DNA from 3 places in the Dendrosporobacter quercicolus genome. Region 1 is predicted to be linked to each of the others. Evidence: riboswitches for the same ligand, from Rfam matches in the RefSeq annotation. Region 1 holds a riboswitch; each other region holds the start of a gene.
The links. Region 1 has a riboswitch for cobalamin ahead of BLR06_RS07565 (sirohydrochlorin cobaltochelatase). Riboswitches for the same ligand answer to the same signal wherever they lie in the genome.

Region 1 (2,264 bases):
CTGGTGATAATGAAGCACCCCCTGTAGATCCTCGCGATAACCGCCGTTCAGTTGTGAAGTGCTTAATACCTTGCGCGCCTTATTAAATTTAATGGCAACAGTCTCATAAACTTTGTTCCATACAACACTATCGCCGGTTGATAAAGTATGCAAGGTAACTTCCGCCGCGTCACTCAACCCGATCACCTCACCTGATGCCCACCGGCCTTAACTGCAAGCAGCCTTAAGCCGGCCGGTTAGTGCTTATGGCAGTGTTTGCCGGAAATGGCGTCCCTTAGATGCTGGAGATAAATATCCTGAATGAGCTCATTTTCCCCCAGGCCTTTCAGTAGCACATCCACCTTAAATCCTGCCTGCGCCAGGCGGGACTTGGCCGATTCATCGTCTTCACCGGCCATATCATTTTTAGCATGATCGCCCGCTACCAGCATGAATGGCGCCAGCCGGACATTGCGGATTTTATGTTCTTTAAGCTTTTCAATCACACCTTCCAAAGCCGGAAAGCCCTCGACTGTATACACAAAAGTTCTCTCCAGGCCGGCCTCGGCAAACTTAAGCTGTAAAACAGCATAAGCGGCATTGGCCGGATGAGTTCCGCCATGTCCCATAAATACCAGCGCATCCGCTTCTCCGGCTGGCGGCAGTTGCTTGGCGACAGCCGCCAGCACCGTCAAATAATCATCAGGCTGGTCTTCCTGCCCCATATAGTACAGCAGCGGCCGGCCAATCCTTATTTTTGCAAACGTTTTATTATGGGCATACCTGACCACAAGCCGCCTGATCTTTTCGTATTCTTCCCCGGCTACGACATGCAGCGGCTGAACATATACCTCGGTGTAACCCTCGGCCAGCAATTTTTCCAGCGCCTGCTCTTCCGTATCAACGTGCAGCCCGGCCCGGTCCGCCAGCCTTTTAATCACCATCCGGGAAGTAAACGCCCGCCGGACTTCAAAATCCGGAAAATGCGTCCTGATTTTGTCCTCAATAGCCGCAATGTTTAATTGTAGTGTATCCAGATAAGTAGTTCCAAAACTAACCACCAAAATAGCTTTTTTCATTGTCCTGCAATTGCCTCCTTATCTGCTGTAAGCTGAGGCGAAAACACCCCCGGCCTGCTGTAAATCAAGTTAGAATTTATACTTACGATTGATTGCCTTGTTGCAAAGACTATGCCGTCGTACAGATAAAAATCCCGACGTGAATTCACGCCGGGATGGAAGTAGTACAAAACAGTACGCCTAATCCCCTCCCTATCGCTCGCAGGTCAAACGGTGATTGACATATAGGCAGTTCTCCTGACTCTGGATCATCACATAGTGCAGCCTTCCCAAGACTGAAGTCTCAGTGGCATCTGTTACACCTGCTTCCCATTACAGTGGCGGGACCGCGCCGGTTTTTCACCGGTCTTCCCTATTAAGCCCTGACGGGCACCTATACCAACATATGAAGTTTTTGCTATGTCAAGTATTGCATAACCTGCTGCATTTTGTCAATATTGTAAATTCCCCCTCGTCTGGCGGGCCAAACAAAAAACCCCAGGGCATTGCTGCACACTGGAGTTTGATGTCATATCCGGACAAATCGTATTCCGCCAGCAGTTGTCCTGCGCTTTGCCAAGTTTGGTTCAGCCAGGTTATTTGCTATGGCCGCCCTCTTGCTCAAACGCACGGATAAGCTGCTGTACTGCCATAGTCGCGGAAATCCGTCCCTCTACCACCTGATTTTCAATTCCGGCCTTTAACGCAAGGACATTGGGGTTTTGAAAGAACAAGCCCCGCAGATGTTCTTCGACCATCGTATAGACCCAGGATAAGGTCTGTTTACGGCGTCTGCCGGTGAAAACGCCTGAGCCTTGCGTAGCCTGCCTGAATTTCTCTACAACATCCCAGATATCCGCAATGCCTTCACCGGTCAAGGACGAGCAGGTATACGCATGGGTTGCCCAGCCTTCGGTAGCGGGGCGCAGATAATGCAAAATCCGTTCATAATCAGCTCTGGCAACCAGCGCCCGCTGCTTATTATCTCCATCGGCCTTATTGATCAGAATGGCGTCCGCCAGCTCCATAACGCCCTTTTTCATGCCCTGCAATTCATCGCCGGCCCCGGTAAGAACCATCAGCAGAAAAAAGTCCACCATGGAACGGACAGTCGTTTCGCTCTGTCCGACCCCCACTGTCTCGACCAAAATAACATCAAAGCCGGCCGCTTCGCAAAGCAGCAGGGTTTCCCGGCTCTTGCGGGTAACGCCGCCCAGCGTTCCGCTG
Region 2 (2,264 bases), 250 kb from region 1:
GCCAATTGCAGGATAATATTGCCGAATCGCAATTTCCAGAAGGATAGCGGCCGGCCATAATCAAAATAGTATTGGAAGCTTACGCTAGGACGGTGTCTGATATGCTGAAAAATCTTTATAGCGATTTTATTACTGCTTTTCAGTTTCTAACACGCATTCAGGTCCAAAATCCTCCGGCCTGGGCGCCTGGGGCTTTTGGACGCAGTGTTAAATTTTTTCCCTTAATTGGCGGGATTATTGGCCTTATTCTGGCGGCAATTGCTTATGGCGCCCATTTTTATGCACCGGGGAACGCTCCGGTGCATGTGCTGGCAGCAGTTTTGATTATTGTTGAAATTATGATTACCGGGGCTTTGCATTGCGATGGTTTAATGGATACGGCTGACGGAATATTTTCAGGCCGGTCGAGAGAACGGATGCTGGAAATTATGAAGGACAGCCGGATTGGCGCTTTTGGCGCCATTAGCTTTTTCCTGCTGGTACTGCTGAAGTATTCTCTGTTGGTCGATCTACCGTCTGGACGCTTAATTCCGGCCTTGTTTGTCATGCCTGTTACGGCTCGCATGACCGTTGTTGCAGCCATTGCTCTCTTTCCTTATGCCCGGGCGGAGGGGCTGGGAAAGAGTTTCGCAGGAGGAACCGGCAGCTATACGGTTTGGATTGCCGGCTTATTGACGCTGGTGCTGGTCGCGCCCTTTGGACTTACCGGCCTGTGGCCGGCGGTCGCCGGCTTTACTTTCGGGCTGCTTGCAGCCCGGTATGTAGCCAACCGTCTGGGCGGTATGACCGGTGATGTTTACGGCGCAGTTCTGGAACTGAGCGAAGTTGCCGTGCTGGTTGCGTTTTGCCTGTAATGATAGCAAAATATTTACTTTACGCTTCAACATTTTGCGAACCTGTAATTTTCGGTAGGAAATGTTATAATGAAGTAGAAGTAGACGAATGAAACAGTTAAATAATTATTGCCACCAAACAGGTGCCTCTCCAGGGGAGAGGAGAATAGGGAAGGCGGAAGGGTTAGTCTAATCCTTAAACGCTGCGGTCGCGCCACTGTAATCGGGGAGGACCTCTGCCAAATGCCACCGGCGCAGCCGGGAAGGCGCAGAGGCCGCTGATCCGTAAGCCAGGAGACCTGCCTGTATCGGCTGACATCTGCCTCCGCGCAAGAGGTATTGCCAGAAGGATAGGAGTTTTAGACCTAGCCTTTTTGGGCTAGGTATTTTTATTTATCCCGACAATAAGGAGGAGATTGTATGGATTATGAGGCAGCGGTAAATGAGCTGATTGAAGGGGCGGCCAAGCCTCCAAATAGTTTGGGATTGCTGGAGAAATATTTTCGTAAAGTTCTGTTGGCCTGGGAAACGATGCATGACGAACTGCGTCCGCATCATGTGGTGTTTGCCGCCGATAATGGTGTGGTAGAAGAAGGAATTGCCGCTTTTCCGTCGTCCATCACTTATCTGCAGGGGAAAAATATGGTCGCCGGCGGCGCCACGATCAGTTGCTTTTGCAAAAGCAATGCGATTCCTTATTCGGTAGTTGATGTCGGCGTGGACAATGAAAGCGCCGTGGGCCTTGACCGTAAAGTAGCCAGGGGAACCAAAAACTTTATGAAAACCGAGGCTATGACTAAGGCTGAGTTTGAAGAAGCCTGGCGGGCAGGCGAGGAAACGGCAGCGGAACTGATTGGCGGGCAGGGGGTTAATTTACTGTCCTTTGGTGAAATGGGAATCGGCAACACCACCACTTCAGCGGCGGTACTGCATGCTTTAACCGGTATGTTTCCTGAATTCTTGGTAGGCTATGGCGCAAGCCCGGTCAATAATGATTTCTTAAAAAGAAAACGCTTGGTGGTCGGTAACGGCGTGGCCCGGCATAAGGCTGCAATGCAAACAGTACCTGACATTCTCCGCTGTGTGGGCGGGTTTGATATTGTGGCCATCTGCGCCGGGATGTCGGCGTGCGCCCGGCTGAAAACCCCGTTTGTGATTGACGGCTTTATTACCGCTGTGGCCTACGCGTGCGCCGCCAGACTGAACAGTGATATTGAAAAATATGCCATACCTTCGCATATTTCCAAAGAGCCAGGCATGGCTTACGCCCTGCTGCTGGGCAATATACTGGCCGATGATGTCATCATCCGGGGCAATATGGCCCTGGGTGAGGGTACGGGAGCGGTGCTAATGGTATCCATTTTAAAAAGTACCGCCTTCGCCTTCTTTCATATGGCCCGGCTGGCGGATTTTGCCGCCGGTGATACGGAT
Region 3 (2,264 bases), on a different contig from region 1:
ATATAAGTCATAATCGCCGGCGTTATTTTTAATCGTAAAGGCGCTGTTTACGCCGCTCACGTTTTTGGTCAGATTATTGCGGTTCAAACCGCCATTAAAGAAAGCCTTCCAGTCCTCACTTATTTTTTGTTCATGGTTCAAGGCCAGAATCCAGCCGCGCGACGCCTTCACCATCCCATCAAACCCGTAATCGGCGCTTGATTCCGGTGCTTTGGGCAGCTTGGTGACGGCAGAACCTAATTTAAACCACCGCATTCCGCCTTCAACCTCAATATAGCGGTAGCCTGTTAGTATATTGGTGGCGCTTTTTTCATCCCGGTGATCGATATTGGCAAAAATCCCCCGGGCCTTAATATTTTCACCGTGGATTGAGGTTTCGCCGTTCACCAGCTCGGTATTGATCCGAACGCCCCAGGCGTTATCTTGGCCGAAGCGCCGGGCGATGTCCAGATACTCGCCAAACGAGCCGTAGCCGGAAAAGGTTTGCGTATAGCGCGTCAGCGCCTCTTCCGGCGCTTTCTTGGCAACAAAATTGATCAGTCCGCCGGCGGCATTGGATTCATAGTGTGAGCCCGTACCGCTGATGCCGCCGTTCGGGCCTGAAATAAGGTCAATCCGGTCGATCATAAAGGTAGGGGCATTGAATTGGGTAAACATGCCGGGAATGCCGTTGACATATGAACTGGTGCCGTTGGCGCGAAAACCGCGGAAGGTAAAGTCGTTATGCAGTACACTGCCCGCTGCCTGGACCGAAGGGCTGTTGGTCAAAATGCTGTCAAGCGGCAGGCCGGGAGCGCCGAAGGTTTCTACTGTCTTATTGCTCAAAGTGGTTTGCGTAAACGGCGTCTCCAGCACCGCTTTTTCACCTAGAAACCCTACACCGCCGCTGTTGAGCGCAAAACCGTCGGCCAGGGCCCCCGGGCTGTCCGGCCTGTCCTGTTTGCCTTCGACCACTACTTTGTCCATGGTATATTCGGAAATTTTTTGCCCTCCGGCCGGGGCTGGCGTTTCCGCTGTTTCTTGTGCATAAGCGGCGGCAGGCGTAAAGCCTGCGGCAACAGCGCATACAATCGCGGCGGCCAGCAGCTGTCCTTTCATGATGGGAATTCGCTTCATCAATGATCACCTCAAAAAATATAATGATTCTGCTTTACTGAAAATAACGATCATGGCTGTCAAAGCTGAGCGGCGGCGTTTGGATCCAATAAACAGAAATCCCCTGCCCAGAAGCAGGAGATATCGCAAGCAATAAATTATACTCAATAAAAATCCCGGCGTTGAATCCGCCGGGAAGAACAGTACAATGTTTTCAGTACTCTAATCGCCTCCCCATCGCCGTGGGTAAAAAACGGTGATTGACAGACAGGCAGTTCTCCTGGCTCCAGCTCATCGCTTGACCAAACCTTCCCAAGACGCGGGGTCTCAGTGGCATCCTTTGGCCTTGCTCCCTGTTACAGTGGCGGGACCGCGCCGGCTCTACACCGGTCTTCCCTATTAAGCCCTGACGGGCACCTGTCTCAACACTATGTAGTTGTCCCTGATTTAGCTTTGCCATGTTTGCTTCATAATAGCATTTTTTGTAATAATGTGTCAAACTCTTTTATTGACTTACATCGTTTACGCTGCTGTTGGGAGTCGCCTAATCCCTGCAGCCCTTCCATGAGACAGGAGGAAAGGCAAACTCCATTCCGGATGCCTGCAAGGACATTGCTGAGCGTGCTTTTTTCGGAAATACTAGCGCAGCCGCACCGAACCAGACGCGGACCCACCTGCCTAAAGACATTGCCTACCTCTGAACCGGGCCTTCATCGGAAAGATGTGCCGCCTTTCTAATCTCCGATATATTTACACAATAAAATGTTTGGTCACATTACGGAGGAATTTATGTGTTTCACCTTACTTTTTCTGCGCCGCTATTTTTTCAGCAATGCCGGATTCTTCGACTACTTTCGTAAGTCTTCTTGTTTCTTTAAGCCATCTTTGAAAAAAGTCCTCGTGGTTTAAATAGTTGACTTCTATGCCTAGCGTTCTCATATTTTCTATGTACTCGGGGTCATTCACGGTTTTATCAAGACTGCTGACCAATTTAGCTTTTATTTCCTCCGGCATACCTTTATGAGCGCCAATGCCAATAAAGAAGCTAAATACCACATCTACGCCCTGTTCTTGAAAAGTAGGAATGTTGTCGTAACGCGGGTCGCTCATTCGCTTTGTTACGGCAATACCAATTATTTTTACTGCACCGCTTTTCAAATGTTCCTGAA

Region 2: another riboswitch for cobalamin. It lies ahead of BLR06_RS06425 (nicotinate-nucleotide--dimethylbenzimidazole phosphoribosyltransferase); the one in region 1 lies ahead of BLR06_RS07565 (sirohydrochlorin cobaltochelatase).
Region 3: another riboswitch for cobalamin. It lies ahead of BLR06_RS18820 (TonB-dependent receptor); the one in region 1 lies ahead of BLR06_RS07565 (sirohydrochlorin cobaltochelatase).

What each region holds. Positions count from the first base shown of each region.
Region 1 is NZ_FNHB01000002.1:323,366-325,629, reverse strand. Features, by position in the region: gene BLR06_RS07570 (adenosylcobinamide amidohydrolase) at 1-177, opposite strand, end outside; gene BLR06_RS07565 (sirohydrochlorin cobaltochelatase) at 237-1,058, opposite strand; cobalamin riboswitch at 1,269-1,450, opposite strand; gene meaB (methylmalonyl Co-A mutase-associated GTPase MeaB) at 1,634-2,264, opposite strand, start outside.
Region 2 is NZ_FNHB01000002.1:77,471-79,734, forward strand. Features, by position in the region: gene cobS (adenosylcobinamide-GDP ribazoletransferase) at 102-854, shown strand; cobalamin riboswitch at 958-1,154, shown strand; gene BLR06_RS06425 (nicotinate-nucleotide--dimethylbenzimidazole phosphoribosyltransferase) at 1,254-2,264, shown strand, end outside.
Region 3 is NZ_FNHB01000020.1:4,971-7,234, reverse strand. Features, by position in the region: gene BLR06_RS18820 (TonB-dependent receptor) at 1-1,116, opposite strand, end outside; cobalamin riboswitch at 1,349-1,531, opposite strand; gene BLR06_RS18815 (Bug family tripartite tricarboxylate transporter substrate binding protein) at 1,897-2,264, opposite strand, start outside.